4 regions of the Bacillus pacificus genome follow, and region 1 is predicted to be linked to each of the others. Evidence: riboswitches for the same ligand, from Rfam matches in the RefSeq annotation. Region 1 holds a riboswitch; each other region holds the start of a gene.
What was found. A riboswitch is a leader RNA that binds a small molecule or an ion and turns the genes downstream of it on or off. The one in region 1 is predicted to bind S-adenosylmethionine.
Positions count from the first base shown of each region.

Region 2: it holds a riboswitch for S-adenosylmethionine, as region 1 does, so the genes downstream of both, LMD38_RS26820 (bifunctional O-acetylhomoserine aminocarboxypropyltransferase/cysteine synthase) here and LMD38_RS25050 (peptide ABC transporter substrate-binding protein) in region 1, are expected to answer to the same signal.
Region 3: it holds a riboswitch for S-adenosylmethionine, as region 1 does, so the genes downstream of both, mtnW (2,3-diketo-5-methylthiopentyl-1-phosphate enolase) here and LMD38_RS25050 (peptide ABC transporter substrate-binding protein) in region 1, are expected to answer to the same signal.
Region 4: it holds a riboswitch for S-adenosylmethionine, as region 1 does, so the genes downstream of both, LMD38_RS19175 (Na+/H+ antiporter NhaC family protein) here and LMD38_RS25050 (peptide ABC transporter substrate-binding protein) in region 1, are expected to answer to the same signal.

Region 1 is NZ_CP086328.1:4,866,269-4,874,347, forward strand. It holds gene modA (molybdate ABC transporter substrate-binding protein) at 1-805, shown strand, start outside; gene modB (molybdate ABC transporter permease subunit) at 811-1,485, shown strand; gene LMD38_RS25030 (GRP family sugar transporter) at 1,787-2,638, shown strand; gene pnuC (nicotinamide riboside transporter PnuC) at 2,706-3,356, opposite strand; gene proC (pyrroline-5-carboxylate reductase) at 3,544-4,347, shown strand; gene LMD38_RS25045 (aldo/keto reductase) at 4,349-5,182, shown strand; SAM riboswitch class I at 5,334-5,441, shown strand; gene LMD38_RS25050 (peptide ABC transporter substrate-binding protein) at 5,574-7,214, shown strand; gene LMD38_RS25055 (peptide ABC transporter substrate-binding protein) at 7,601-8,079, shown strand, end outside.
Region 2 is NZ_CP086328.1:5,207,970-5,216,048, reverse strand. It holds gene LMD38_RS26830 (homoserine dehydrogenase) at 1-278, opposite strand, end outside; gene metA (homoserine O-acetyltransferase MetA) at 420-1,325, opposite strand; gene LMD38_RS26820 (bifunctional O-acetylhomoserine aminocarboxypropyltransferase/cysteine synthase) at 1,309-2,607, opposite strand; SAM riboswitch class I at 2,700-2,805, opposite strand; gene LMD38_RS26815 (YjjG family noncanonical pyrimidine nucleotidase) at 3,077-3,772, opposite strand; gene LMD38_RS26810 (transcriptional regulator YeiL) at 3,879-4,550, shown strand; gene LMD38_RS26805 (FMN-dependent NADH-azoreductase) at 4,612-5,238, opposite strand; gene LMD38_RS26800 (response regulator) at 5,428-6,075, opposite strand; gene LMD38_RS26795 (GAF domain-containing sensor histidine kinase) at 6,096-7,667, opposite strand; gene pdxK (pyridoxine/pyridoxal/pyridoxamine kinase) at 7,803-8,079, shown strand, end outside.
Region 3 is NZ_CP086328.1:1,293,528-1,301,606, reverse strand. It holds gene LMD38_RS06915 (carbon-nitrogen family hydrolase) at 33-896, opposite strand; gene LMD38_RS06910 (pyridoxal phosphate-dependent aminotransferase) at 911-2,089, shown strand; SAM riboswitch class I at 2,154-2,259, shown strand; gene mtnW (2,3-diketo-5-methylthiopentyl-1-phosphate enolase) at 2,324-3,568, shown strand; gene mtnX (2-hydroxy-3-keto-5-methylthiopentenyl-1-phosphate phosphatase) at 3,565-4,224, shown strand; gene LMD38_RS06895 (methylthioribulose 1-phosphate dehydratase) at 4,221-4,859, shown strand; gene LMD38_RS06890 (1,2-dihydroxy-3-keto-5-methylthiopentene dioxygenase) at 4,837-5,349, shown strand; gene LMD38_RS06885 (hypothetical protein) at 5,654-5,929, shown strand; gene LMD38_RS06880 (DUF3909 family protein) at 5,968-6,300, opposite strand; gene LMD38_RS06875 (NAD(P)-dependent oxidoreductase) at 6,306-7,184, opposite strand; gene LMD38_RS06870 (serine hydrolase domain-containing protein) at 7,189-8,079, opposite strand, start outside.
Region 4 is NZ_CP086328.1:3,695,327-3,703,405, reverse strand. It holds gene LMD38_RS19190 (murein hydrolase activator EnvC family protein) at 1-1,065, opposite strand, end outside; gene gltP (glutamate/aspartate:proton symporter GltP) at 1,564-2,835, shown strand; gene LMD38_RS19180 (ribonuclease FAU-1 family protein) at 2,902-3,420, shown strand; SAM riboswitch class I at 3,541-3,646, shown strand; gene LMD38_RS19175 (Na+/H+ antiporter NhaC family protein) at 3,741-5,057, shown strand; gene LMD38_RS19170 (lmo0954 family membrane protein) at 5,286-5,642, shown strand; gene LMD38_RS19165 (PspA/IM30 family protein) at 5,693-6,355, shown strand; gene liaF (cell wall-active antibiotics response protein LiaF) at 6,462-7,202, shown strand; gene LMD38_RS19155 (sensor histidine kinase) at 7,202-8,079, shown strand, end outside.

The sequences.
Region 1 (8,079 bases):
GAACAAGTTTACATTACGATCCATAGGGGCGCTTATATTTTCTTTTCTTCTTATATTTAGCGTTGCATGTACAAACGGAGATAAGAAAGAGAAATCAACCGCTAAAGAAGAAAAAACAGTTGAACTTACTATATCCGCAGCTGCAAGCTTACAAGATGCATTAAAAGAAATTGAAACAAAATATAAAGAAAAAGAACCTAATATTAAACTTTCTTTTAATTTCGGTGCTTCTGGTGCACTTCAACAACAAATCGAACAGGGCGCACCCGCTGATTTATTCTTCTCAGCAGCAGAAGATAAATTCCAAACTCTTGTTAAAAAAGGATTCATTAATGAAAAGGAAGGGAAAAATCTTCTTGGAAATGAACTAGTTCTAGTCATCCCTAAAGATAGTTCTCTTACAAAATTTCAAGATTTAAAAGATGAGAAAATCAAAAAAATTGCACTTGGTACACCTGAATCTGTACCTGCTGGCAAATATGCAAAAGCTTCTCTAACACACGAAAACCTTTGGAATGATGTTCAAAATAAAGTCGTATTTACAAAAGATGTTCGCCAAGTGTTAACATATGTAGAAACAGGGAATGTCGATGCTGGTATTGTATACAAAACAGATGCTCTTATTTCAGACAAAGTGAAGATTGGTGAGACAGCAGCTGCTACTTCTCATGAGCCAATTCACTATCCTTTAGGTGTTATAAAAGAATCTAAGCATAAGAAAGAGGCGACTTCATTTTATGAGTATTTGCAGTCAAAAGATGCACAATCTATCTTTAAGAAATATGGATTTACCGTCCTATCATAATTGCCATGAGCTTTGATACTATTTTATCACCAATCTTTCTATCTTTACGAGTAGCCGCATGTGCCACCATTATCGTTACCATTTTAGGAACGATAATCGGAAGAGCGCTAGCACGTTCCTCATGGAGATATAAAGTAATACTAGAAACGATTTTCTTATTACCAATGGTACTTCCGCCAACTGTAATCGGCTTTTTTCTCATTATTATTTTTGGAAATAACAGTCCCATTGGAATGTGGATAGAATCAATATTTCAGCAATCTATTATGTTCACATCTACTGCTGCAATCATTGCTTCTACAGTTGTTGCTTTTCCGCTTATGTATCAATCAGCAAAAACAGGATTTTCTATCGCGAATGTACAAATTGAAGAAAGTGCTCGTGACCTTGGTGCAAGTGAATATCAAGTTTTTCTACACGTCACACTTCCGCTTGCATTTCCTGCTTTACTAAGCGGAATGATTTTGAGCTTCGTTCGTGCGCTTGGTGAGTTTGGTGCTACACTCATGTTTGCCGGAAATATTCCTGGTAAAACACAGACTATCCCAACTGCAATTTACATGGCGATTGATGCAAGTAATATGCAACTCGCCTGGACACTTGTCGTTATCACTATTAGTATGTCCCTCCTATTTTTGCTATGTATTCAGCTTATTAATAAAAGAATTACTAACTCTTAAGGCAGCTCTTTTTGAAGCTGCTTTTTTATTTCTTAGGAAATAAAAATATACCATCGGGAAATAACTGAATTTTAACTTTTATTTAAATATACATTCTATTTGAATTTACTTTCTAAAATAGGCAATTTCCTGTTATTATATGGAGGTGTTTGAAAAAATGAAGAAATGAAAACGCATTTATATCGTGAATTCTTCATCCTGTTTTAGCGATCGGTAATCTTCTACTCTAGTAGTGGGGCATTACCGATCGTTAGAACGATATGTAATTATATTGGTATAGCAAAACGAAGGGAGTCTTGTAATGGACATTTTATTAGCGCTTCTTCCTGCAATTGCATGGGGAAACATCTTATTAGTAAGCGTAAAAATGGGCGGTGGTGCATATAGCCAAACGGTAGGTATGACAATCGGTGCTCTATTCTTCGCAACAATTATGTATGTATTTACTCAACCAGCTTTAACAATGACAATCTTGATTGTTGGTTTTATTTCAGGTTTATTCTGGGCTTTAGGACAAGTAAACCAATTAAAAACAGTTGAAAAACTAGGTGTTTCAACTACTGTAACAATTTCTACTGGTATGCAACTTGTTGCAACTTCTATCTTTGGGGTTATCGCTTTCCGCGAGTGGACTACTACTACAACGATCATTCTGGGAACGATTGCAATCCTATTAATCGTAGTTGGTGTTGTATTCACATCATTAGATGATAAAGAAAATGCTCAGCCACCAGGACAATTGAAAAAAGGACTTCTTACTTTAATTGTTTCTACTTTTGGCTATCTTGTATATGTAATTATTATTCGTTGGTATAACATCGATGGTTGGTCTGCTATTTTACCACAAGCAGTTGGTATGTTTGTTGGTGCGGTTGTACTGACATCTAAACATAAACCTTTTAACAAATATGCAATCCGTAATGCTTTATCTGGTTTACTATGGGGAACTGGAAACTTATTCTTACTTCTTTCACTACCACGTGTCGGAGTAGCAACAAGCTTCCCATTATCTCAAACTGGAATCGTTATCTCAACATTCGGTGCGATTGTCTTCTTAGGTGAAAAGAAAACAAAACGTCAATTGATCTTTATTGCACTAGGTAGTGTTTTAATTATTGGTGGCGCTGTATTGTTAGGTATGACAAAAGCATAAACTTATATTCTATTAATAAACCCCTGAAGCGTATGTGCTTCAGGGGTTTTCCAACTCTAATTATTTTCTAGATATAATTATTTGTATGTTTTTGTCCCTTATAATTGTTCTTCCACTCTAGTAAACCAGCTATACATATAAAGAGATTAATAACAGCTAATATTAGCATAACGTATAACCCGGAGGAAATATAAATTGAAATACTAACTACATTATATAAAATCCATAAATGCCAGTTTTCTAAGATTTTTCGACTTAGCATAAATTGAGCTACTAAGCCTAATACAGCATTTAAAGCATCTAAATATGGACTTGTTGATTCTAAATAATGAACTTGATAATAACCCCAACCAATCCATGCAGCTAAAATAAAGACTATATAGAAAATCCAACCTTTCAAATCTAAACGAACTGTTGCTTTTACCTCTTCTTCACCACTGCGTGCAATCCAATAATACCAACCATATACATTAAAGATAAATTGAAAGGCTGCCAATACTGCCATTGCATATAAACCTTGTGTAATAAAAATATATAGAAATACCGCAACAGTAATCATACCGAATAAAAAGTTGGATACTTTTTCTCTTGCTAATAGCCAAACATTGATAATTCCCATGACCGATGCAAAGATTTCAATATAGCTCGATTGAATATACAATCCAACCAATACACAAATAATACTAGTAATGAGTAAAAAGAGCGGACTTCTAATCATAATCATCTCTCCCCAGATGTGTAATAAATTCCCTATCACCAGTATAAGGAATCACTCTCCCTTTCACCATTAATTTCCTACTTTTCATTATCTATTCCATCTACAATAAGCCTTTTCTTTTTACAAAATTCTCTTAAAAATGGTATCGTTTTTTATAACATATCTCCACTAGAAAGGAATAGAGGATATGCTAACTAAACATCGAATTCTATTTATTGGTGCTGGTCGTATGGCAGAAGCTATATTTTCCGGATTACTGAAAACAAGCAAAGAATACATCGAAGAAATTATCGTTTCTAACCGAAGCAACGTAGAAAAGCTAGAACAATTACAAACGCGATATAATGTGTCTACTACAACAGATTGGAAGCAGCATGTTACATCTGTTGATACGATTGTTTTAGCAATGCCGCCTTCTGCACATGAAGGTTTATTAGCGGAATTATCTCCGTTACTATCGAGTCAACTTGTCGTAACGGTAGCTGCTGGCATTGGCCCATCTTATTTAGAAGAAAGACTTCCTAAAGGAACACCTGTTGCTTGGATTATGCCAAATACAGCTGCTGAAATCGGAAAGTCTATCTCCTTATATACAATGGGACAATCGGTAACCGAGATGCATCAGGAAACCTTGCAACTGCTTTTAAGAGGTATTGGTACTTCGCAACTTTGCACTGAGGAAGAAGTTCATCAGCTTACTGCAGTTACGGGAAGTGCACCGGCCTTCCTTTATTACTTTGCTGAAAGCTTAATTGAAGCAACAAAAAGTTATGGAGTTGATGAAGCGACTGCCAAACACCTTGTCATTCAAATGATTTCTGGCTCTGCCTCTATGCTCGAACGAACGCAAGATCCAGCTAACCTCCGCGAACAAGTAACAACACCAGGTGGTTCCACAGCTGAAGGTCTCAAAGCTTTATATGAATATAATTTTTCAGGGGCAATTCAAAAAGCAGTAGAAGCAACAAACAAAAAAGCTAGGGGGAAATAATATGAGTTTAACAAGTTTAAAAGACTATACAACATTACATAACGGTGTAAAAATGCCTTGGTTCGGCTTAGGTGTTTTTAAAGTAGAAGATGGTTCAGAAGTAATTGAGTCTGTGAAAGCAGCAATTAAAAATGGCTACCGCAGTATAGATACTGCAGCAATTTATCAAAATGAAGAAGGCGTTGGCCAAGCAATTCGTGAATCAGGTGTTTCACGTGAAGAATTATTTATTACATCAAAAGTATGGAATAGCGATCAAGGATATGAAACAACACTTCAAGCATTTGAAACTACATTAGAAAAATTAGGACTAGAGTATTTAGATTTATATTTAGTACATTGGCCTGTAAAAGGGAAATATACTGAATCATGGAAAGCGTTAGAAAAACTTTATAAAGACGGCCGTGTTCGTGCAATTGGCGTGAGTAATTTCCATATTCACCACTTACAAGACGTATTTGAAATTGCTGAAATTAAGCCAATGGTCAATCAAGTGGAATACCACCCACGTTTAGCACAAGAAGAGTTACACGCTTTCTGTAAAGAACATAATATCCAGCTTGAAGCTTGGTCACCATTAATGCAAGGACAACTATTAGATAATCCAACGTTGCAAGAAATTGCGACAAAATATAATAAATCAACTGCGCAAATTATTTTACGCTGGGATCTACAAAACGAAGTTGTAACAATCCCTAAATCTATTAAAGAACATCGCATTATTGAAAATGCAAACATCTTCGACTTTGAATTAAGTGCTGATGATATGAAAGCAATTCAAGCTTTAAATGAAGACCGTCGCGTTGGTCCAGATCCAGATAACTTTAACTTCTAGTAGAAAAACCACTGCCATATGCAGTGGTTTTTCGTTAAAGAAAACTGAAAATTTAAACTATATTTCATTCAGTTGACACTTCATCATCCAAGGTGTAAGATTTTGAATTATCAAAGAAACACAAAAATTAATAAAGTTTATTCGTTTACTCATTGTATCAAGAGAGGTGGAGGGACTGGCCCTTTGAAACCTCGGCAGCAGGTTCATTTTTTGAATACTGTGCCACTTCCTGCAAGCTTTATAGCTTGAAAGATAGAATGAGGGACTTCGTTTATATACGGGTGCATAACTTGTACGTAAAAATCCCTCTTTCTCAATATGAAAAGAGGGATTTTTTATTTTTCATTTCCCTCATCATCATCCAAACTTAATTATTTAGGAGGAAAATCAAATGAAAAAAAAGTTTGTACCCGGTATTGCGTCAGTTGTAGGAGTAAGTATTTTATTAACTGGTTGCGGTAGTTATAAAAACGAAGCAAGCGGAGCAAATGCAAAAGACGAGGCACCTAGTAAACAGGTTTTAAACTTATCTTCACCTACTGAAATACGAACAATGGATACAGCTCGTGCTACAGATACTGATTCTGGTCAAGTAATGAGAAACGTATTTGAAGGTTTGTATAATCTTGGTGAAGGTAATAAACCTGTCCCTGGTGTTGCAAAATCTCATGAAGTAAGTGGCGATAAAACGAAATACACATTCCACCTGCGAGATTCAAAATGGTCAAACGGCACTCCTGTTACAGCGAAAGATTTTGTCTTCGCTTGGCAAAGAGCTGTCGATCCAGCAACAGCCTCTGAATATGCATTTCTATTCTTTGATATTAAAAATGCAACAAAAATTAACAACAAAGAACTTCCAGCCGACCAACTTGGTGTAAAAGCAGTTGATGACCATACGTTTGAGGTAGAATTAGAACGCCCTGTTCCATATTTTATTAGCTTAACAGCGTTCCCAACATTTCTACCAATTAACGAGGAATTCTTTAAAAAACAAGGTGATAAGTACGCTTTAGAAGACAATACAATCTTGTACAACGGCGCTTTTACACTAAGCGATTGGAAGCATGAACAAAGCTTTAAATTCAAGAAAAACCCTACCTATTGGGATAAAGATACTGTCAAACTAGAGGAAATCAATTTTAACGTCGTAAAAGAAAAATCAACAGAAGTAAACCTATTCGAATCAAAACAATTAGACCGTATAAAATTAACATCCGACTTCGTTGATAAATATAAAAAAGATGCGAACTTTAAAGAACGCCCGAACGTAGGCGTACAATTTTTACGTATGAACCAACAAAACAAAGTACTACAAAACGTGTCTGCACGCCAAGCAATCGATCAAACAATTGATCGAAAATCCTTTGTAAATACGTTATTAAATGATGGATCTACACCAACCTTTGGTCTCGTTCCAAAAAACTTTGCAAAAGGGCCTGATGGAAAAGACTTCCGTACTTTAAACGGAGATTTAACCAAAGTTGATACAAAATCTGCACAAGAGTTATGGAAAAAGGCGAAACAAGAGCTTGGTTCTGAAAAAATAACATTAGAATTATTAACAAGTGATGCTGACCTTGATAAGAAAACTGGTGAGTTCTTAAAAGGACAACTAGAAAAGAATTTAGATGGATTAACAGTAAATGTGAAACCACAACCACGTAAACAACAAGTTTCACTTTTATTAAAAGGTGACTATGAAATTGGTATTGACGGCTGGAGCCCTGACTTTGCTGATCCAATTACATTCCTTGAATTGTTTACAACGAATAACCCTTACAACTTGGATCATTACTCTAATAAGGAGTTCGATGAAACAATTGAAAAAGTGAAAACGACTTTAGCTGGTGATGAAAAAGCTCGCTGGGAAGCATTACTAGCATCTGAGAAAATATTATTTAAAGACTCAGTTATCGCTCCCCTTTACCAAAAAGGCGAATCTTATTTAGAACGTTCTTATGTGAAAGGAATTGTGCAAGTAGACTTTGCAGGCCAATTAAACTTCAAATGGGCACAAATTGAAAAATAAAAGGCAAGCTGAATTGAAGTTTTTCTATCTACAACAATTATTTTATTGAAAAAATGTATTAAAAGCGGATTCTCAATAAGAGAAAATCCGCTTTTTTAATATATTATTTTAAAAAATTAATACTCCACTTTTTATTATTGACATATAGTTCTTCTCAGTGTTAATATTCTAAATAATCAAAGAAACGAAATATTTCACCATCAAAATATAACGTCTCCTATGTTGAAACATATAACGATACATTATATTTCAACATGTATATACATATAGAACACCTGATTACCTACATATACATATTTATAATAGGTTTTCTCTTCTTCTATAAATACACTTCAAGACATGGACATTATGACGTTACGAACAACACATTTAGGGAGGAACGAACAATGAAGAAAAAAGTTGTACCTGTTGTTGCATCTGTTTTAGGGGCAAGTCTATTACTAACTGCTTGCGGGGGAAATAAAGATCATGCAAGCGGAGCGAAAGCAAAAGATAAAGCACCTGATAAGCCGGCAATTAACTTATCATTCGCTTCAGAAATTCCAACAATGGATGTTGCAAAAGCAACGGATGGGGAATCCATGAGCGTAATGCGAAATGTTTTTGAAGGTTTATACGCAATGGGAGAAGATAATAAACCAATTCCTGGTGTTGCTGAGTCGGTTGACGTTAGTCCCGATAAAACAAAATATACATTCCATCTGCGTGATTCAAAATGGTCAAACGGTACTCCTGTTACAGCAAAGGACTTCGTCTTCGCTTGGCAACGTGCCGTAAACCCTGACACAGCAGCTGAATATGCATTCTTATTCTTCGATATACAGAATGCGAAACAAATAAACCAAAAACAATTACCAGTTGATCA
Region 2 (8,079 bases), 340 kb from region 1:
GCTTGTAAAATATACGATTTTGCGTCATCAATGCCACCCATCACTTCGATGACAACATCAATATTTGGATTATCTAAAATTTCATTTGCATTTTGCGTTAATAGAGTAGAAGGTACCTCTACTTCTCTCTCTTTTTCAATATTTTGTACTAGCACTTTCGTTACTTTTACAGGACAACCTACTTGGTGTATCAGTCGCTCTTGGTGATCTGTAATGATACGAACTACACCGCTACCAACTGTCCCAAGACCTAATAAGCCAACTTGAATTTCTTTCATAATACTGTCCACCCCTCAAAAATTGTGTTTAGATGAAATTATATGAGTAAAAAATCTGAAAAACAATGTTTTTAGAACATTCGGAAAAATATAAGTTAACCACTGCAGAGAAAACGTTGCCACGTGTTACACAATCTTTTTTTATAATACATAAGGGGTTTCTTGATACACGTAATAATTTAGCCAATTAGAGAATAATAGATTTCCATGGCTTCTCCACCTTACAAGCGGCTTCTCATTTGGATTATCATGCTTAAAATAATTTTTCGGCACATCAATATTTAACCCTTTGTCACGATCTCGCTCGTATTCTTGCTTTAACGTATCACAACTATATTCACTATGACCGAGCGCAAACACTTGTCTTCCTTCTTGCCCAATAACAAGATGAACGCCCGCTTCCTCAGAGTTGGCTAATAACGTTAACTCCTTCACTTCTCTAATGTCACTCTCTCGTACTTCCGTATGACGAGAATGCGGGGCAAAAAATAACTCATCAAACCCTTGTAACAATTTCACATGTTGCTCACGAACCTCATGTTCAAATACACCAAACATTTTTTCCTTAAGAGGATACTTTTGAACACCATAATGATGATACAAACCAGCCTGTGCCCCCCAGCAAATATGAAGCGTAGATGTTACATTCGTTTTTGAATACTCCATAATACGTTTAAGCTCTTCCCAATAATCTACCTCTTCAAAAGAAAGGGTTTCAACTGGTGCTCCTGTAATAATGAGTCCATCAAATTTCTCATTCTCAATATCACGGAATGTTTTATAGAAACTCGTTAAATGTTCCTGTGCGACATTACGGGACAGGTGTGATTCCATATGAAGTAAATGTACATCTAATTGCAACGGTGTATTGCCAATTAAACGAAGTAATTGCGCTTCTGTTTCTTGCTTTGTAGGCATTAAGTTTAATATAGCAATTTTCAATGCCCGGATATCTTGTGTTTCTGCTCGCTCTTTTGTCATTACAAAAATATTTTCCTCCTGCAACACTTTGCGAGCTGGCAAATCTTTATCAATTATGATCGGCATGTTGTTTGCCTCCGACTAGCGCTGCTTCTAAATCTGCAATAATATCCGAAACATCTTCTATACCAACTGATAGACGAATTAAATCTGATGTGACGCCAGCTAAGCGCTGATCTTCAGCACTTAATTGTCTATGTGTTGTACTTGCGGGATGTATAACGCAAGTTCGCGCATCAGCCACGTGCGTTACGAGAGTTGCTAGTTTTACATTTGCGATAAATTCTTTTGCTGCTTCTAATCCTCCCTTAATGCCGAATGTTAAAACACCACTAGCACCTTTTTTCAAATACTTTTGTGCTAACGAGTAATTTTCATTACTATTTAATCCCGGATAATTCACCCATTCAATACGTTCATGATCAGCAAGCCACTTAGCAACTGCAAGAGCATTTTCACTATGACGCTCCATTCGTAAATGCAATGTTTCTAAGCCGATATTGCTAACATACGCATTAAATGGGCTCATACAGTTTCCGTAGTCTCTTAATAATTGAACACGTGCCTTCACAATATAAGCTGCTGCACCAAAATTTTGAACGTAACTTACGCCGTGATAACTTGGATCCGGTTCAACTAGTTCAGGATATTTCCCGTTTGTCCAATCGAAGTTCCCTCCGTCAATAACAATGCCACCTAACGAACTTGCATGACCATCAATATATTTCGTCGTAGAATGAACGATAATATTTGCTCCATGTTCAAATGCTTGGCATAAATAAGGAGTTGCTAATGTATTATCCACGATAAAAGGTACTTCCAACTCTTTCGCTGCATCTGAAAGTTCTTTGAAATTTAAAACGTTCATCGCCGGATTTCCTAGCGATTCTGCATAAACGAGTTTCGTCTTATCATTAGCAAGGGCCACAATTTCATCAGCAGTTAAATTCGGATTAAAGAATGTAACATCGATACCAAGCTTACGCAAACTCACTCCAAATAAATTAAACGTCCCGCCATAAACTGTGGAAGAACAAAGCAAGTGGTCTCCGCTACTACAAATGTTTAAAACAGCAAGCATAATAGCAGCCTGCCCAGAAGCCGTTGCAACAGCTCCTACGCCACCCTCTAAATCTGCTAGCTTTTGCTCAAATGCAGCTAAAGTAGGATTTCCAATACGCGTATATATATATCCTTCTGCCTCTAAATTAAATAAGGCTGCTAAATCATCCGAAGTATCGTATTTATACGTTGTACTTTGATAAAGCGGTAAAACACGCGGTTCACCATTCTTTGGCGTATAGCCACCTTGCACGCAAATTGTTCCTTTCCCCCATGATTCTCCCATCTCTTATTCTCCTTTCTTTTATACAAAATAAAAAACTGCCCCTTTCCTGAAAACAAGAAAGGAGCAGTTTGAAAACACGCTCTAAAGGCTCTTTCTTATCTCTCAGGGTTTATTACCTGCAGGATTTGGCACAATTCCGTTATACGGCTGTTGCCAAGGTTTCATCGGGCCTGTCCCTCCACCTTTTCTTGATAAGACTATGCAATTACCGTTGATTTTATAGCAATAATTTCCTAATGTCAATCAGTTTTTCTGAATGTTCTAAATTAACTACAAGGAATTTAATGTACATAACAAAAGAAATATATTCTATATTCATTTGAAAAAGACCTTTTAAAACCTTCACTTAATTTACTATTACAAACGATTCGAGCAGGTGCTATCGGAAATGCATTTCTACTTCCAAAACATAATGAAACTACCAATAAAAAATAGGCAGTAGAGACGAAAGTTCCACTGCCTATTCTCATTACACATGTTGCTTCAATAACGCGTATAACTCTTCAAAATTTTGCACTTCATATGTTGGCACAATCTCGCTATTATTACATTTCTTTTCTGGATTAAACCAACAAGTATCAATTCCCGCTACATATCCACCTTTCATATCAGCGCTTAACGAATCCCCAATAATGAGCCCTTCTTCAGGAACAAAGTTAGGGATCCTTTCAAAAACATAATCAAAATACTCTTTCATCGGCTTTTGATAACCTGTATCTTCAGAAACGAAAATATCTTGAAACAAGGCATGTAACCCTGCATTACGTAATCGTTTATCTTGCGTCTTAGAAATACCGTTTGTCACTATATATAAATCGTACTCACTTTGAATTTGATTTATAAATTGTAAAGCACCTTCCATGAGCTGATTTCCTTCTTCTAAGTAACTGCGATAATTATTTTCGAATAATATCCCATCTACTTCTTCCCCGTATTCTTTAAACAAAATTGAAAATCGTGTATTTACAACTTCATCACGACTTATTTCACCTTCTTCAAAAGCAGTCCAAAGACTTTTATTAATTTTTTTATATTGCGCTTCAATTTCGCTAGTTAGAAACATCCCTTTCTCTTCAAAAAGCATACGTAATGCCGATTTTTCTGCCTTTTGAAAGTCTAACAATGTATCATCTACATCGAATAATAATGTTTTATATTTTTTCATAAGCCCTTCACACTCTCTTTTCTACAAAAACAAATTTACGTAAATCGTATCATTCTTTCTTGTAAAAATAATAGGAGATATCTCATACTAAACATGAGGTGAAAACATGAAAGTCAGCAGAAATAGCGAAGAAATCTCTCATTACATACAAACTTACAATTTCCATACTCTTTTTTCTTTTGATATCTTACCGTATGCTGAACTACATTCCTTTCAGAAAAGAGAAAAGATATGTAATGAAGGGGTCGATGTTCCTTATCTTTATTACTTAATTGCTGGGAAAGCAAAAATATATATGAGTCACAAAAACGGAAAGGTCTCTTTGATTAACTTTATTCAGGCACCTTCGTTCATTGGGGAATTAGGATTAATTGGCGTAGAATCTATTACGAAAACGGTGGAAGTAATTGAAGATTGTATATGCTTAGCGCTTCCTCTTAAGGATTGTCAGCATCTTTTGTTACAAGATGCTACCTTTCTACAGAAACTATGCAAATTTATCGGTGAGAAAACCATTACCCGAACAGAAAGTTATGCTAAAAATAATAGTTATCCGTTCGAAAATCGATTAGCGGCGTTTATTCTATTAACAGAACAAAATAACAGTTATATAGAAAAACATACCGAGGTTTCGGAATACTTAAATGTTAGCTACCGTCACCTTTTATATGTATTAAACCAATTTTGCCAACAAAATTACTTACGGAAAGATGGAAGAACCTATTACATACAAGATCGAATTCAGTTAGAAAAACTAGCTGACGAACTTAAAATATAAAAAAGTAGCATTAACGTTTATCTGTTAATGCTACTTTTTTGAGTGACGATTTTATTTTCAATTAAAATTTACTTGCTACTTTAGCTGCTTCTTCAAGACCAGCTGCAATGATTTCTTCTGCTTTATCTGGGAATTGATTATGTCCTTCAATAACTACTGTTTCCATGTTTGTTGCACCGAAGAAGCCCATCATGCTTGCTACATATTTAACAGCCATTTCTACTTCAGCTGCTGGACCTTCAGAATATACACCGCCGCGCGCGTTTAATAATGCAATCTTCTTATCACCAATTAAACCAACTGGGCCTTCTGGCGTATATTTAAATGTTTTACCAGCTCGGTTTAAATAGTCAATATATGTGTGTAATACTGCTGGAATCGTTAAGTTCCATAATGGGAAACCGAAAACGACTTTATCAGCTTCTAGGAATTGATTTAAATACTTATCAGCAACTGCTACTGCTTTTGCTTCCTCTTCAGTTAAATCAAATCCTTTACCTGCTTTGAATGTACCATTAATCATATCTACGCCTACATATGGTAATTCTTCTTTATATAAATCAAGTTCTACTACTGTATCATTTGGATGTGCTTCTTTATAGTTCGCTAAAAATGCCTCGTATAATTTCACACTAACTGCTTGTTCCGCTGGGCGGTTGTTTGCTTTTACAAATAAAACTGTTGCCATTGTTTTTCCTCCTACTACTCACTCTTATGTTGTTATATGCTTTTAAAAAGGTATCCCTTGTAATTGTTGTTTTGTTGCTTACAAACATATTTTATCTTTATATCAAGACAATTTCGTCCTCACATAGACGTATTTTTCCATAAAAAAAGTCCACCTTCTAAAGGCGAACTAGGTCTTACGACTTTCGTCTTATACAACTCCATTTTTCACTGCATATAATGCCGCTTGCGTACGATCAGATAAATTCAACTTACTCAAAATACTACTTACATGAGCTTTTACCGTTTTTTCTGTAATAACTAAAACAGAAGCGATTTCTTTATTACTCATCCCTTTCGCTAATAGCTGCAATACTTCATTTTCTCTCGCTGTTAGCACATCCACTTGAATAGAAGGCTCTTCTTCTTTTTCTTCTACAGGTAATGTTTGAGAGAGAAGAGCATTTGCTATATCAGGATGTAATTGAATATTACCTTTATATGCACTTCGAATAGCCTCAACAAGCTGATCCGGTTCTACATCTTTTAAAATATACCCGCTTGCTCCAGCCCTTAATGCTGGTAACACATGCGCCTGATCAGAAAAGCTAGTTAATACAATTACTTTCACATCTGGATATTCTTTTTTAATACACGCTGTCGCCTCAACACCATCCATTTCGGGCATATATAAATCCATTAGCACAACATCAGGATTCGTCTCCCCTACTTTTATTAGTGCCTCTTTCCCATTGCTTGCTTCTCCAACTAACTCTATATCTTCCTGTGTACTTAAGAAAAATGCTAATCCTTTTAAAACGACTGTATGATCATCCACTAACAATACTTTTATTTTCACAAACTTCCCTCATTTTCACATCATAATGGTACGTTTACTTTTACACTTGTTCTTTTTTTATCACTTACAACTTTAATTGTTCCACCGATTAATTCTACTCTTTCGCGCATCGTAGTCATGCCAAGTGATTTCTTCTCTTTTATATCCTTTTCTACAAAGCCGTTTCCTTGATCTACTATTTCTAATGATACATTCTTCTCCGTCACTTTGAAATAAATCGTCGCTTCTCTAACATTCGCATGCTTACTTACATTATTTAAAGCTTCTTGTCCAATTCTCCATAGCGCTTCCTCTACTACACGTGGTAAATCACGGACACCTGTAACTTGTTCCCGAATTTTCAATCCCAAACTTTCACCATATTGCTTTAAAGCTGGTAATAACCCTTTCTCTAAACCCGCTGGACGTAGTTGCCAAATTAACGTCCTCATTTCTTTTAAAGCTCCTTGCGCTAGTTCACGCATATCATGCAAAGATCGATCCACTTTTTCATTTTGACCTTTTAAAACTGCCTCAGCGCCTTTTGTCATAAAGGTTAACGAAAATAGCTTTTGTGAGACGGAATCATGTAAATCCCTTGCTAACCGATTTCTTTCTTCCATTCGTACAAGTTCACGCCGTTGCTCATTTAACCTTAAATTTTCTATCACGAAGGAAATATGATTTGTAATTGCTTGAAGTACATCTATCGTATTCACATCAAATTCACCATTATTTGAACTAACACATAAAACACCAAATATGTGCGTTTGAATCTGTATTGGTGTAGCAATAACCGTCCTATTAGAGGCTACCTTATGACTGACTTGATGATTTAATAAAATAGGTTCACCTTTTTCTAATGCTTCTTTCGCTGCTTTTTTTATATCCTCTTGCAATTCTTCCTGGCAATAAGATGCCCGCAAGGATAATTCTTTCTCTTCCCTAATAAAGAATGCGACTTGATTCCACTGAAACACTTCACCTAATTGATCTACAACTTTTTCAGGCAATATATTAAATTGATGAATCGTTCTTAAAACTTGAATGAACCGTTCTAATTTCACATAATAATGTGCTCTTCGCTTTTCATTTTCATATAACTTTGCTCGTTTTAAAGCCGTTCCAATTTGGAAGGCAACTGATTGAAGCAATACTAATTCTTCTTCTGAAAAATGTGTTTTACCTGGGCTTGCCACATTTAACAAACCAAATTTTTCTCCTCCAGCCTTTAAAGGAACCGTAGCATGATGAAGAATTCCTTCTGTATCTCCCCAATTATATTCAATTGCATTATTAATTCTTTTACATTCAATAATATTAACAGCTCGTTCTAATTTTCCATCAACAAAGCCACGTAAACACCAACATTCCCCTTCACACATCGGACGTTTGTTTTCATATGTAAGTGCCTCTGGTAATTGATAATCAATTAATTTTGTATACCTACCATCTTCATCCGCAAGAAATATCCATCCTGTCGTTAAACCTGTTACACTCAGCAATTTTTCTAGTACTGCTTGCAATACATGATATGTATCATTTGATGTATTTAATGTTTCTGCAATCTCTTTTAATATAACTAATTCATTTGTACGATTCTCTTGAAACATAATTCGTCTCCTACATACAAGATTTTACATAGTTCCTAACATAAATCATCTACTTTTCACTTTGTACTTATTCGTAACATTGATATAATGGTGAAAACATAGTTTTCATTATATCACCTGAGGGGGCTTTTCATAATGACATTAAATAAAGCACTTACTATCGCTGGTTCTGACACAAGTGGCGGTGCTGGTATACAAGCAGATTTAAAAACATTCCAAGAACTTGGTGTGTACGGAATGACATCTCTTACGACAATCGTAACGATGGATCCACATAACGGTTGGGCACATAACGTATTCCCAATCCCAGCTTCTACATTAAAACCACAATTAGAAACGACAATTGAGGGAGTTGGCGTAGATGCTTTAAAAACAGGTATGCTTGGATCAGTAGAAATTATTGAAATGGTTG
Region 3 (8,079 bases), 1.7 Mb from region 1:
TATACCAAGAATAAAAATCACTTGTCAACATTTTATTTGTATAATTCTGGACGTCGATCCGCAAAAACTGGAATTCCTTTGCGTACTTCTTTAATTTTCTCGAATGTAAGCTCTCCAAATAGAATTGCTTCTTCTTCATTTGCTTCTACAACAACTTCGCCCCAAGGATCGACAATTAAAGAATGGCCAGCAAACTCATTATTTGGATCCTTCCCTGCCCTATTACATGCTACAACATAACACTGGTTTTCAACTGCTCTTGCTTGTAATAGCAAACGCCAATGTGCTAAACGAACTAATGGCCATTCAGCTACAACAAATAAAACTTTTGCACCTTTAGCAGTATGAACGCGCATCCACTCCGGAAAACGAATATCATAGCAAATTGTGCCAGCGCACTCTACATCATCTAACTTAAATTCACCAGTACGATTTCCAGCGATTAAATATTTATGTTCATCCATAAGCTGAAATAAATGCACTTTACTATATTCATGGACTAGTTCTCCTTTATTCGTTACAACATACATTGTATTTGTAACACCTCGCTCCGTTTGCTTTGCTATAGAACCACCAACAATATGTACACCATATTGTTTCGACCATTCTATCAACTTTTCTTTCGTTTCCAATCCATCCCTATCTGCAATTTCAGAGAGTCTCGTTAAATCATAACCTGTTGTCCATAGTTCTGGTAAGACGATAACATCTGGTCTTTCCTTCATCGCTTCGCTTATTTTATTTTTAGCATTCTCAATATTTTTTTCTACATCTCCAAAGACAATATCCATCTGAATACATGCGACTTTCATTTTTTCAGCCCCATTCTCATTTTTTTCTTTACAAAATACTGGAAAGATTATATCATTTGTCACTAGAATTGTAACAACTTTCAAAAGAGGTGGAAAGTATGAAATCATTTCAACCTTCTGAGATAGTAACATCATTGCCAACACAATTTTTCGCTTCACTTGTTGCAAAAGTTAACAAAGTCGTTGCAGCTGGTCACGATGTTATTAATCTAGGTCAAGGTAATCCAGATCAACCAACACCGCAGCATATCGTAAAAGCTTTGCAAGATGCTGCTGAAAAGACCATTCATCATAAATATCCGCCATTTCGCGGACACGAAAGCTTAAAAGAAGCTGTAGCAACATTCTATCAACGTGAATACGGCGTAGAATTAAATTCGAAAACTGAAGTTGCTATTTTGTTTGGTGGAAAGGCTGGATTAGTAGAATTACCAGTTTGCTTTACAAACCCTGGTGATACGATTCTCGTTCCCGATCCAGGTTATCCAGATTATTTATCAGGTGTCGCTTTAGCAAAAGCAAAATTTGAAACAATGCCACTTATTGCAGAAAATAACTTTTTACCAGATTATGCGAAAATTGATGATTCTATTGCCGAGCGTGCAAAATTAATGTTTTTAAACTATCCAAATAATCCTACAGGTGCTACTGCATCAAAAGATTTTTTTGATGAAACGATTCATTTTGCCAATAAACACAATATATTAGTTGTTCATGATTTTGCTTATGGTGCTATAGGATTCGACGGTCAAAAGCCAGTTAGTTTCTTACAAGCAGACGGTGCCAAAGATACAGGAATCGAAATTTACACATTATCGAAAACTTTTAATATGGCTGGCTGGCGCATCGCTTTTGCTGTAGGGAATGAAAGTGTGATTGAAACAATCAACCTATTACAAGATCATATGTATGTTAGCATCTTCGGTGCAGTTCAAGATGCCGCCCGCGAAGCACTATTAAGTTCACAGTCTTGCGTAATAGACCTTGTAAATAGTTACGAATCTCGACGAAACGCTCTTATTTCAGCTTGTCACTCAATTGGTTGGAATGTAAACATTCCAACAGGATCATTCTTTGCATGGCTTCCTGTTCCAAAAGGATATACTTCTGAGCAATTTTCTAATATTTTACTAGAAAAAGCACATGTCGCAGTTGCTCCTGGTGTTGGATTTGGTGAGCATGGCGAAGGGTATGTCCGTGTTGGTCTCTTACATACAGAAGATAGGTTAAGAGAAGCCATTCATCGAATTGATAAATTAAATTTTTTCAAAAAGTAATTGACAACATGAAAAATATCTGACAAAATTCAGTTATCTTAAAAATTTAAACATTTCTAAATACTTCTTATCAAGAGCAGGTGGAGGGACGAGCCCGACGAAACCCGGCAACCGATCTACAATTGTAGACACGGTGCTAATTCTCGCAGCATTACGCTGACAGATAAGGAGCTGGTTGTAAAAAAACCTCTCCTTAGCTGAGAGGTTTTTTTATTTAACTAGGAGGTTATAACAATGAGCGGAATTATAGCGACATATTTAATCCATGATGATTCACATAACTTAGAAAAAAAAGCTGAGCAAATTGCACTCGGTTTAACAATTGGCTCTTGGACTCATTTGCCACATTTATTGCAAGAACAATTAAAGCAGCATAAAGGCAACGTCATTCATGTTGAGGAATTAGCTGCACATGAACATACCAATTCGTATTTACGTAAAAAAGTGAAACGCGGAATTATTAAAATCGAATATCCGTTATTAAATTTCAGTCCAGATTTACCAGCAATTTTAACGACTACATTTGGAAAGCTATCACTTGATGGCGAAGTAAAATTAATTGACTTAACTTTTTCAGACGAATTAAAAAAACAGTTTCCTGGTCCAAAATTCGGGATAGATGGTATTCGAAATCTTTTACAAGTACATGATCGTCCCCTTTTAATGAGTATTTTTAAAGGAATGATTGGACGAAATATTGGGTATTTAAAAACGCAATTACGCGATCAAGCAATTGGTGGTGTAGATATCGTAAAAGATGATGAGATATTATTCGAAAATGCATTAACACCACTTACGAAACGCATCGTATCTGGAAAAGAAGTTTTACAATCCGTATATGAAACGTACGGACATAAAACGTTATATGCCGTAAATTTAACAGGACGAACTTTTGATTTAAAAGAAAATGCGAAACGTGCAGTGCAAGCTGGAGCTGATATTCTATTATTTAACGTATTCTCTTACGGACTAGATGTACTACAATCACTTGCAGAAGATGATGAAATCCCGCTTCCTATTATGGCACACCCTGCTGTAAGTGGTGCTTATTCCGCATCCAAGTTATATGGAGTTTCATCTCCATTATTACTCGGAAAGCTACTCCGTTATGCTGGGGCTGACTTTTCATTATTCCCATCTCCATACGGAAGTGTTGCGCTAGAAAAAGAGGAAGCTCTTGCTATCTCAAAATATTTAACTGAAGGCGATTCATTTTTCAAGAAGAGCTTTTCTGTTCCGTCTGCTGGTATTCACCCTGGTTTCGTTCCCTTTATTGTACGAGATTTCGGTAAAGATGTTGTTATTAATGCTGGTGGCGGAATACATGGACATCCAAATGGGGCGCAGGGCGGCGGTAAAGCTTTCCGTGCTGCAATTGATGCTACTTTGCAAAATAAACCACTCCATGAAGTAGATGACATAAATTTGCATAGCGCACTACAAATATGGGGAAATCCCTCTCATGAGGTGAAATTATGAGTATTCAAGTATTTTGTGATTTCGATGGCACGATTACAAATAATGATAACATTATGTCCATTATGGAAAAATTTGCACCACCAGAAGCTGAAGAAGTAAAGAATAGAATTTTATCACAAGAGCTATCTATTCAAGAAGGTGTTTCTCAATTATTTCAATTCATACCTACTAATCTGCACGATGAAATTATTCAATTTTTAATAGAGACTGCTGAAATCCGTAATGGTTTTCATGAATTTATACAATTTGTAAATAAAAATAATATTTCCTTTTATGTTATATCAGGTGGAATGGATTTCTTCGTCTATCCACTCTTACAAGGACTCATTCCGAAAGAGCAAATTTACTGTAATGAAACAGATTTTTCAAATGAATACATTACGGTGAATTGGCCTCATCCTTGTGATCATAATTGTCAAAATCATTGCGGATTATGTAAATCATCACTCATCCGTAAATTAAGTAATACAAATGACTTCCATATTGTAATCGGAGATTCAATTACTGATTTACAAGCTGCGAAACAAGCGGATAAAGTGTTCGCTCGTGACTTCCTTATTACAAAATGTGAAGAAAATCATATTTCTTATACACCATTTGAATCGTTTCACGATATTCAAAACGAATTAAAACATTTGTTGGAGGTGAAATTATGAAACAACTTTTTCGTCAATGGTATGACTTAAGCGAGATAAAAAAAGAATTAACAACACGAAATTGGTTTCCAGCAACGAGTGGTAATATTTCTATAAAGGTTAGTCATGAACCACTCACTTTTCTCATTACAGCAAGTGGTAAAGATAAAACAAAAACGACTCCAGATGATTTTCTATTAGTAGATCATCTAGGGGTTCCCGTATTAGAAACTGAATTACGTCCTTCAGCAGAAACAATCTTGCATACACATATTTATAATAATACGAATGCTGGATGCGTCCTTCATGTTCATACAACCGATAACAATGTTATCACAAATTTATATAGTGATGCAGTCACACTTCAAAATCAAGAAATTATTAAAGCTCTCGATATTTGGGAAGAAGGTGCAACAATAAACATTCCTATTATCGAAAACCATGCCCATATCCCAACGCTTGGAGAAAACTTCCGCAAGCATATACAAGGAGATTCGGGGGCAGTATTAATCCGTAACCATGGTATTACCGTATGGGGCCGAGATAGCTTTGATGCAAAGAAAAGATTAGAAGCTTATGAGTTTTTATTCCAATTTCATATAAAACTATTATCAATTCAAGGAGGCGTTTCTAATGGCGCAAATTCGTATTCATGAAATAAATACTCGCATTGAAAATGAAGTGGAAGTATCAAAATTTCTACAAGAGGAAGGCGTTTTATATGAGAAATGGAATATTTCCAAACTTCCTACTCATTTAAAAGAAAATTACTCATTAACAGATGAAAACAAAGCTGAAATATTAGCTGTGTTTTCAAAAGAAATTGCTGATGTTTCATCACGCCGAGGTTATAAAGCACATGATGTAATTTCACTTTCAAATAGCACACCTAACCTTGACGAACTATTAATTAATTTCCAAAAAGAACACCATCATACTGATGATGAAGTTCGCTTTATTGTTAGTGGTCATGGCATCTTTGCCATTGAAGGAAAAGATGGGACATTCTTTGACGTTGAACTTGAGCCAGGCGATCTCATATCTGTTCCTGAAAATGCAAGACATTATTTTACCTTGCAAGATGATCGTCAAGTTGTAGCTATTCGTATTTTTGTTACAACTGAAGGCTGGGTTCCAATCTATTAAGGTAGTTAGTTGAATAAAAGGCCTTGGACCCCCTTTTCCAACCTTTTATTCACTCTACATATATACATCCTCCTATGGAACAGGCTTATTTCATTTTGAAATAAGCCTGATTTTTTATGGTTCTAACCGTATTATTCCTTCTTTTCAGTACAATCTCTCCCTTCAATTTTTCAAGTATATTTATTAATACTTTTTGAACATTTATTGAACTTTTTTTGAACTTTTTCTGAAAATTCTGTTTTATATATGATATACTACAATTAACTAAGAAGGAAAAGAAAATCGCAAACAGAGGGGGAGAATCATGAGTTTACTTATCGCACTTATACTAGGGGTTACGTGTGGAGCACTTCCTATTATTCTAGGAGCTATTATGGAAGAGTTAGAAGTTGGTGTTTTAGGTTTTGTTGCATCTTGTGTAAGCGCTTTACTTTTTGGTTTATTCGGTGCTATTCCTGTTTCAATTCTCTGTGCATTTTATATAGTACGCCATGCTCGTACAAAACAATTTGGTCCTAATCACATCGCGCAAGTGATTCCATTCCCAATCGAACGATGCCGCCGGGCTTCTAGCTTATAATTACAAAATTAAAAATAAAAGTCCTCAAATGAGGACTTTTATTTATTTTCTTCTAGAAATTGAAACAATTCTTGTAGATGCAAAGCGTCTTCACTATAGCTAACAGATACATGATATATACCATCAATCTCCGCTTCCATGTAAAGGTCAACTCCATCTCGATCATATTTCAATGCCAAATAAAATTCCATTTCTTCTAGCATCTTTTTTGAAGTTCGAATAACGTAATGCCCTTTCTCATCTCTTCCATATTCGAAATTCGGTTCAAAATCATATTTTTGTTTAAAAGCTTCTTTTTGTTTTTCATTAATTTGTATACATGTTGCTCTTTGTACAGTATCAATCATCTCATCAAATTTTTGAAGATCCATCTCATTTACCCCCTTACGTATTTTTTGTATAACACTTGTGTTCCGCTATTTTCTTCCCCATCTTTTATTAGCTCTTCATACAATTCCTTCGCCAAACTTAAACCTGGTACTTGTAATTGTAATCTTTCAGCCTCATCTAACGCGATCTTCATATCTTTCATAAAATGCTTTACATAAAAACCTGGTTCAAAATCTCCCTTTAACATTCGAGGAGCTAAATTACTTAATGACCAGCTACCTGCTGCTCCCGTTGAAATACTCTCCAATACTTTATCAGGATCTAATCCAGCCTTTTTCGCATAAGCAACAGCTTCACATACTCCAATCATGTTGGAAGCAATCGCAATTTGATTGCACATTTTTGTATGTTGTCCACTTCCAGCAGGCCCTTGCAACTGAATATTTGTTCCTAGTTTTTCAAATAACGGTAAACATCTATCATATATTTCTTTCTCTCCACCGACCATAATTGCGAGTCTTGCTTCTTTCGCACCAACGTCTCCTCCAGATACAGGTGCATCTAACGTATATACATTCTTACTTTTTCCAGTTTCATTAATACGTTTTGCCAATGTTGGTGTAGATGTCGTGAAATCAATTGCGATTGTGCCTTCATTTGCATTCTCCAAAATTCCATCTATCCCAAAGTACACTTCTTCTACATCATGTGGATACCCAACCATAGTCATTACAACATCAACTTGCTTTACTAACTCTTTCGGTGTATCACACCAATTTGCACCATCTTGCACTAAAGAGTCTGTTTTCGATTTTGTTCTATTATATACATATACTGTATGACCGTCTTGCATTAAATGACGCACCATACTTTTTCCCATTACACCAATACCAATGAAACCAATTGATACATTTTTATGTTTCATTTTCTCATCCCCTTTGTTCTAATAAATCACTTACCATCTTTCGGAAATCTTTATTAAAGTCATCATCCATACTATTTTTCACGTTTGAAAATAAAATAACAAAAGTCCCTTTTTCTTTATTAAAATTATTGAAAGTATTCCACCCAGATAGTACACCATGGTTATGAAAATAATCCGGATATATGTAAAAACTAAATGCATATTTTCGTTCTGTTGAAGGTGAAAACATCGCTTGTATACTTTGTTCAGAAAGAAGTTTCCCATTTATAATTGCTTCGTCTAATTTCTTCATATCTCCAACTGTCGTATACATCTCACCACAACCATATAGCCAATCCATGCCTACCTTCTGCGCTGGTACAAGCTCTTGATTTTTTTTCACATAACCCTTTGTGAAATTTTTATCTCCAGGTACCATATTTCCCATACCAGATTCATGCATATCTGCTTTTATAAATATATTTTCTTTTATGTAATCTCCTAAAGGTTTTTTCGATATATGTTCTATTATATAGGCAAGCACCATATAATTATAATCTGTATATCTCCAACCTGTTCCTGCAGGAAATTCTAAATTTTGACGTCCAATCCAATTCATTAACTGTAAACGGGAGGCAGCATTAACATTGCCTTTTGCGTGTTCAGGTAAACCAGAGGTATGCGTTAATAAATGATATAACGTAATATTTTTATTCTCCGGAAATGAAGGAATATATTTATTTACATTATCTTGAATATTTAGCTTCCCTTGATCCTGCAGTTGTAAAATAGATGTAGCCACAACTGTTTTCGTAATAGAACCGATACGATATTTTGTGTGAGGCGTATTTTCTATTTTATTTTGAACATCAGCATACCCATATCCTTTATTCAATATAACATGCTCTTTATCTGT
Region 4 (8,079 bases), 1.2 Mb from region 1:
AATACGGTGAGATAAGTACACAACATTTCCGTAACTAGATGATAATTCTGAGCGAATAACAACGCCATCTGCAGCGGCAATAATTGGAACAGTTCCTGAAGCAGCGATATCGATTCCTTTATGGTTATCAATAGAGCGCACGCCAAAACCAGAAGTTTTTGATCCAGCTGCTGGTTTAATAAATCCACCGATGTTTGTATCGTGTGGTGTTGGGGCCGCTTGAGCTGTTTGAGCAGATGTAGCAGCTTGTTTACGAGCTTCTTCCGCCTTGCGAGCTTCCTCGGCTTTACGAGCTTCTTCTGCGCGTTTTTCTTCTTCAATTGCCTTTTGAACAGCTTGACGCTGATTTTCTAAAATGCCTTTAGATTCTTCTAATCCTTCAATCTCTGAATCTACTTTTGCTACTTTCGTATGTAGATCGCTAATAAGAGTTTGTTGCTGTTGTTGGTTGTTTTGTAATTCTTGTTGTTTTTGTTCTAATTTTTGCTCGGATTCTTTCAGTTGTTGCTCTTTTTTCTCAACAGCCTCTTTTTCTTTCGTCACAGCATCTTGGTCATTTGTTTGTTTTTTCACAATATCAGTATCGTTGTTTAAAATTAAACTGACAGAGTACATATTATCAACAAGATCAGCAATGTTTGCAGAATTTGTTAATACTTCCGTAATGATATTTGTGCGAGGTTTTTCTTGCATAGATTGCAGTCGTTGCTTAATAACTTCCTGACGTGTATCTATGTTTGTTTGTAATTGCTCTATATGTTTCTTTTTTTCAGTAATTACTTGTTGTGTTTTACTAATTTCTTTTTTTGTATCGTTTAATTCAGCTTCGTTTTTATTAATAGAAGTAGTTAAATCGTCGATTTTTTTTTGTAATTCTTGAATTTCTTTTTCTATTTGTTCTTTCTCGGCTGATTTATTTTGTAAGTCATTTTGTTTTCCTTCTAATTCAGATTGAATATTAGATAATTTATCTTGATTCGTTTCAGCGTATGCGGGTGAAAGTAACGGGGAAGCGAAAATCGTTCCTGCTGCTAAAACGCTGAACGCTACAAATTTCTTTTTCATGGTTGTCTGGCTCCTTTCCCTATGAATGTTATATATCATAAGAAGAAGAGTGTCTATCGTTGTAACCATAATGTAAAGAAAATTTTATAAAATTACTAAGTTTTGTCGGAATTTATCATTTTTCAGCGATAAATTTCACTGCAGATGCATTTTTTATATTTGTGTAACAAGGGTGTATTTTTAGAGTTCCTTGTAAAATAAAGGAAAAAGTAAAATTGTTTTATGTAGTGAAATATTAGTTATACATTTAATAAAAGACTGGTAAGGAATCGTTCTCATGTTAGGTTTTCTGACATGGGTTTTATTTTTGTCAAGAAAATTATTTGCGTTCGGGCAAACTTATTTTGTTGTCAGATTTTAAATTTTGATTTATGATTTTTAACAGGGACAAAATGTAGTGAATTGTCGAATAATATGTAATACTCTTAATTTCAAGTTTTATAGAGATAGATAGAATGAGAGATAGAGTGAAACATCGAAGAGGGGGTTACAACAAATATGAAAAGAATAGGACTTGCATGGCAAATTTTAATTGGTCTTGCGCTAGGTATTGCAGTTGGGGCGATTTTCTTTGGCAATCCGGCAGTGGTGAGCTATTTACAACCAATTGGTGATATTTTTATCCGATTAATTAAAATGATCGTTGTACCGATTGTTGTAGCGAGTATTGTTGTTGGGGTTGCTGGTGTTGGCGATGTTAAAAAATTAGGTCGACTAGGCGGAAAAACAATTATTTACTTTGAAATTATTACAACAATTGCAATTATTGTCGGTCTATTAATTGCGAATATTTTCCAACCAGGAAAAGGCGTAAATATGGAGCAGTTAACAAAGACAGATATTTCGAAATATACACATACGACAGAGCAAGTGCAAAGTCATTCGTTTGCAGATACATTTGTAAATATTGTTCCAACAAACATTGTAAAGTCATTAGCTGACGGAGATATGCTTGCTATTATCTTCTTCTCTGTATTATTTGGTTTAGGTGTAGCAGCAATTGGTGAAAGAGGAAGACCGGTTCTTCAATTTTTCCAAGGTGTAGCTGATGCAATGTTTTACGTAACAAATCAAGTTATGAAATTTGCACCATTTGGTGTGTTTGCACTAATTGGAGTTACAGTTTCTACATTTGGTCTTTCTTCATTAATTCCATTAGGGAAATTATTAATTGTAGTATACGGGGCAATGATTTTCTTCGTTGTAGTCGTATTAGGACTTACAGCGAAAATATTTGGAATTAACATTTTCCAATTCTTTAAGATTTTAAAAGATGAACTGATCTTAGCGTACTCTACAGCAAGTTCAGAAACAGTTTTACCAAAAATCATGGAGAAAATGGAGAAGTTTGGTTGTCCAAAGGCAATTACATCTTTTGTTATTCCGACAGGTTATTCATTTAACTTAGATGGATCAACTTTATATCAAGCAATTGCGGCTATTTTCTTAGCACAAATGTATGGTATTGATTTATCTATTACACAACAAATTACATTATTACTTGTATTAATGCTTACATCAAAAGGTATTGCGGGTGTACCTGGCGTATCATTCGTTGTATTATTAGCGACACTTGGTACAGTAGGTATTCCAGCTGAAGGTTTAGCCTTTATTGCTGGTATTGACCGTATTTTAGATATGGCCCGTACAGCAGTTAACGTTGTAGGTAACTCTTTAGCAGCTGTAGTTATGTCTAAGTGGGAAGGTCAGTATGACGCTGAAAAAGGACAAGCCTACTTGAAAGAAATTTCTAATAAGCAAGCAGCTTAATTATAATTTGAACAAGCTCTCACATAATATGTGGGGGCTTTTCTATATAGAAAGGGAGCAGACGAAATGAAACGTAAATATGGTGACGGTTCTTCGTGGAAGCGACTAATAGAGAGGGATTATACTGTTAAGCAAATAGAAGAAGGAATGCTAGGAATACTGGAAATAAAAAAGGTGAGAGAACCTAGTTTTAAAGCATATGATGGTAAGGAACTTTGTATTGCTGGTAATCAGTATACGTGGATTCAATATTTCATAGATGGGAAAAACTTTGCGATTACAGCTATGTTAGATGATCAGAAAAAATTAGTGCAATATTATATCGATGTGGCGAAAGAATATGAAATAGATGACTGTGGCTTACCATATTTTGATGATTTATATTTAGATGTAGTGTTATTACCGAATGGTAAAATGTATGTACTCGATGAAGATGAGCTAGAGGATGCTTATAAAAGTGGCGATGTTACAAAAGAAGAGTATGAGTTAGCTTGGTACACTACGAAATGGATCATAGCTGCAATAAAAAATAGTGAATTTTATTGGATTTCAATATTGGAAGAAGAAATCAAAAAGTTAAAATGATTATTGTATTCAAATTTTTGTATAATTACCAAAAAAATCTATACAAAAAATAATTGACTTTTGTTTTGTAAGCGAGTAAAGTTAGGGAAGAAATTATTATTAAAAAATAAATATGAAACCTTCTTATAAAGAGAGGCGGAGGGACTGGCCCTACGATGCCTCGGCAGCGGACTCGATTTCAGAGTGCTGTGCCAAATCCAGCAAGCATATGCTTGAAAGATGAGAAGAGCGTTTCTTATAGATGTATAAGACCTCTTCTCGTTGGAAGAGGTCTTTTGTTATTCATTAGAAAAAGGTTGAAACTAGGGAGAGATGGTACTTTGAAAGAAACGAGAGGAAATGGTTTGGCATTATTACCACTTGGGATATTTTTGGCGCTATTTATTGGTTCTGGAATTATTACAGGTGATTTCTATAAATTGCCGATACTTGTAGCAATTTCAATTGCTGTAGGAGTCGCTTTAGCAATGAATCGTAAAGAAAGTTTTCATGTAAAAGTGGAACGATTTGCTAAAGGTGCAGGGAACCCAGACATTATGATTATGGTTCTGATTTTTGTACTGGCAGGAGCATTTTCTGAAACAGCAAAAGGGATGGGTGGCGTTGATTCTACAGTTAACTTAGCGTTATCGATTTTACCACAAGGATTTATCGTAGCTGGCATTTTCGTTATAGGAGCATTTATTTCATTAGCGATGGGAACTTCAATGGGAACAATTGCTGCATTAGCACCAATTGCTGTAGGTATTAGTGGGCAAACTGATATCTCAATTGCACTTACGATGGCTACTGTTGTTGGCGGAGCGATGTTTGGTGATAATTTATCATTTATTTCAGATACAACAATCGCAGCTGTACGTTCACAAGGAACAGAAATGAAAGATAAGTTTAAAACGAACTTTTTAATTGTATTACCAGCAGCTATTATTACAATTGTACTATTAGTAATCATTACTTTAGGAAGCGATACGCAGATTAAAACGCATAGCTTTGACTGGATAAAGATTTTACCGTATGCAGGAGTACTTATTACAGCGCTACTTGGTTGGAATGTACTTATCGTGTTAACTGGTGGAACTGTACTATCTGGGGTTATCGGTCTTTTAGATGGAAGTTATACGTTAGAGAGTTTCTTTAAAAGTGTAACGACTGGAATGGGCGGTATGATGGAGTTAGTATTACTTGCTATTTTAATTGGCGGTATGGTCGAATTGATTCAATATAATGGTGGCATTCAATATTTAATGAATATTTTAACGCGTAACATTCGTTCAAAAAAAGGAGCAGAGTTCGGTATAGCTGGTTTAGTAGGTATGACGAATATGTGTACAGCGAATAATACCATTTCTATTATCTTTACAGGTCCGCTTGCGAAAAACATTGCAGATCAATATGAAATTGATCCTCGTAAATCAGCGAGTGTATTAGATCTTTTCTCGTGCTGTGTGCAAGGGTTAATTCCGTATGGTGCGCAAATGTTAACAGCAGCAGGATTTGCGGCGTTATCTCCAATTGAACTGTTACCATATGCGTTTTATCCAATCTTAGTTGGCGTATGTGGAATCATTTCTATATTAATTGGTTTCCCGAGGTTTTCTAAAGTAGCGGAAAAAAAAGAGTATCATAAAACAGCATAATGAAAATGAAGTGTATGAAAAGTAACGAAAGCCGTACAGAGAATGTTCTCTGTACGGCTTTTTATGTGCGGGAAAAGAGTGAACGATCCCATGCTACCGTATGTTTTTACAAAAGGCTGAATGCAACTCGGTCTTAAGTCTGAGTTAAAAACGGTTCTTAAGCTCGTTATGGAAAAAAGAAAAAATAGTTAAGATAAGAGTATCAAATCGAAGGGAGGCAAGCACAAGATGAAACAATTTCTAGCGTTTATCGCGGCTGGTATTTTAGCTTTAATTGCTCTTGGTAGTCTTGCTGGTATTGTAGGATTCGCAATCGGAGCAGGAGTTGTGTACTGGAGCTATAAATCATTTGTGCGAGCACAATCATTTTTTGGAAAGTTAGCTTGGGGTATTGTTGGTTTGATCGGCTTGTCCATCGCCCTTTCTCATTCCCCAGCATTAATCGGTATAGCAGCATTAGTAGTTTTATACTACGGATACCGTGAGTGGAAAAAAGAAAAAGATGTAGTTGTTGATTCTGCTCCAGAAAGTTCTAAACCATATAGCAACTTTGAAGATGAGTGGAACAAGTTAATGAAAAACTAATATAAAATCAATCAAATCAAATTTATAAAGTAGAAGAGAGGAAGATTATAATGAAACAATCTTTATTCGGACGTGTACGCGATGCAATTTTAGCAGATTTTCATAATGTGTTAGATGAGAAAGAAAGAAAAAACCCAATTGCTATGTTAAACCAATATTTACGTGATAGTGAGCGTGAAATAACAAAAATTGAGAAGTTAATTCAGCGTCATAAAACATTAAAATCTAACTTTGCTCGTGAGCTTGAGCAAGCACGTTATTTCGTGAATAAAAGATCTAAGCAAGCGATCATCGCTCAAGAAGCAGGCGAACTACAACTACATGAGCGTGCATTAGAAGAAGTAGCTTATTATGAAGGGCAAGTAACTCGATTAGAAGAAATGTATGCAGGTGTTGTAGAACAAATTGATGAGCTAGAGCGTCGTCTTTCTGAAATGAAAAATAAATTAAAAGAAATGCACGCAAAACGTATGGAATTAATGGCACGTGAAAATATGGCACATGCAAATCGTCGTATGAATACTGCGATGCATAAAATGGATGAAAATAATCCATTCTTACGCTTTGAAGAAATTGAAGATCATATTCGCGACTTAGAAACTCGTATGAACGAGGAGCATGAACGTGACACATTTGATATGAAGATTGCAAAGCTGGAGCGTGAAATGAAAGAAAAGAATGATGTATCGTTAGCGAAAGAGTTAACAAAATAATAGTAGTATATTATAAAACAGGCTTATGATATAGTGATAGGAGAAAAGGTGTTGGAAAGCAATGCCTTTTCTTCTATGTATATGTGACAAGAAGGGGGGAGCTGAAATGAAGAAACATTTTTCAAAGACACAATTAATGGGGATGCTCCTCATCATATTTGGATTCGGTCTTTTTCTTGATATGATACTTGGACATTTTGAACCAGGTGGTCTCATTTTTGCATTTATTATGCTTATGTTTGGAAGGCATTATCGTAAAAAGAATCGTTATGTACGGGGAAATGTATTTTTATTTGTCGGTGGTATCGTATTTTTATTCTTCTTATTTTCATCAGCAGCATTTGTTCTTGTCGTATTTGCTTGTTTAGCTTTAATTGGTTATCAATTGATTCAACAAGGGCATCAGCAAAAAGCAATGAAGGTTGAAATTAAAGAAGAAGGGATTATAGACGAAGAGAAGCAAATATATCGTACAGAACCATATTTAAAAAATATGTTTGTAGGCAATGTACGAATGATGGATCATATTTATGAACTTGAGGATATTAATGTTCAATATGGTGCTTGTGATGTGGAAATAGATTTAACAACTGCTATGATTCCAGAAGGAGAAACGGTAATTGTTATTCGGGGTGTCGTTGGTAATATTCGTTTATATGTGCCATATGATATTGAACTGTCTTTAAATCATTCTGTTATTGTCGGACGTGTGCTCTTGCCAGGTCATGAGGAGACAGGGTTTAACCGCAATGTTACATTTAGAACAGAGCAGTATAAAGAGGCTCCTCGTCGTATTAAAATTATTTCTTCGCTTGTCGTAGGCGATACGGAAGTGAGGAAAGTATAATGAAGAAACAAAAAAATATTTCGTGGATGTATATTCGTTATTCTATGTTGTCCTCAGTTAGTATCGCACTCATTTGTACAATTGTATATGTATGGAAAAGCGAGCAACAAGTATATGATTTATTATGGAAGGAATCCATCGCTTCTGTTCCAATTGGCTTGTTTATTATGACTACAAGTTTACTTATCGGGGGGATTGTAGGATATGCAATCGGTTACTATATAGAGCAGCGTATACAAGGATTAAATACGTTTCTATTTGAAGTAGAGCGAGGGAATTTTCCGAGTGATGTTTCGTTTACTGCAGATGATGAATTTCATGAAGTGGAACGAAAAGTAATCGGTCTGGCTCGTCGATTAGAGGAGCAAGCTGGACTCTTTCAAAAGGTAACGAATGAACGAGCTCATTGGAATGAAGAGATGAGACAAGAAGCGATTTCCCAAGAAAGGCATCGATTGGCGAGGGAGCTGCATGATTCTGTAAGTCAGCAGCTTTTTGCAATGTCGATGATGATGTCGGCTATTAATGAACAAGTAGCTGAATTTCCAGAAACGACGAAAAAGCAGTTACAGCTCGTTGAAAATATGGTTGTAAATGCACAGTCAGAAATGAGAGCATTGCTTCTTCATTTACGCCCAGTACAGTTAGAAGGTAAGAAACTAACAGAAGGTATAGAAGAATTATTAACAGAACTATCTAGAAAGCAACATATGAAAATTGAATGGTTAATTGAACCGATTCAATTAAAAAAAGGTGTAGAAGATCACTTATTCCGCATTGTACAAGAGGCGCTATCTAACACTTTACGTCATGCGAAGGCAAAGAAAACGGAAGTGCGTCTTCGAAAAATTGATCAATATGCAATATTGAAAATTAT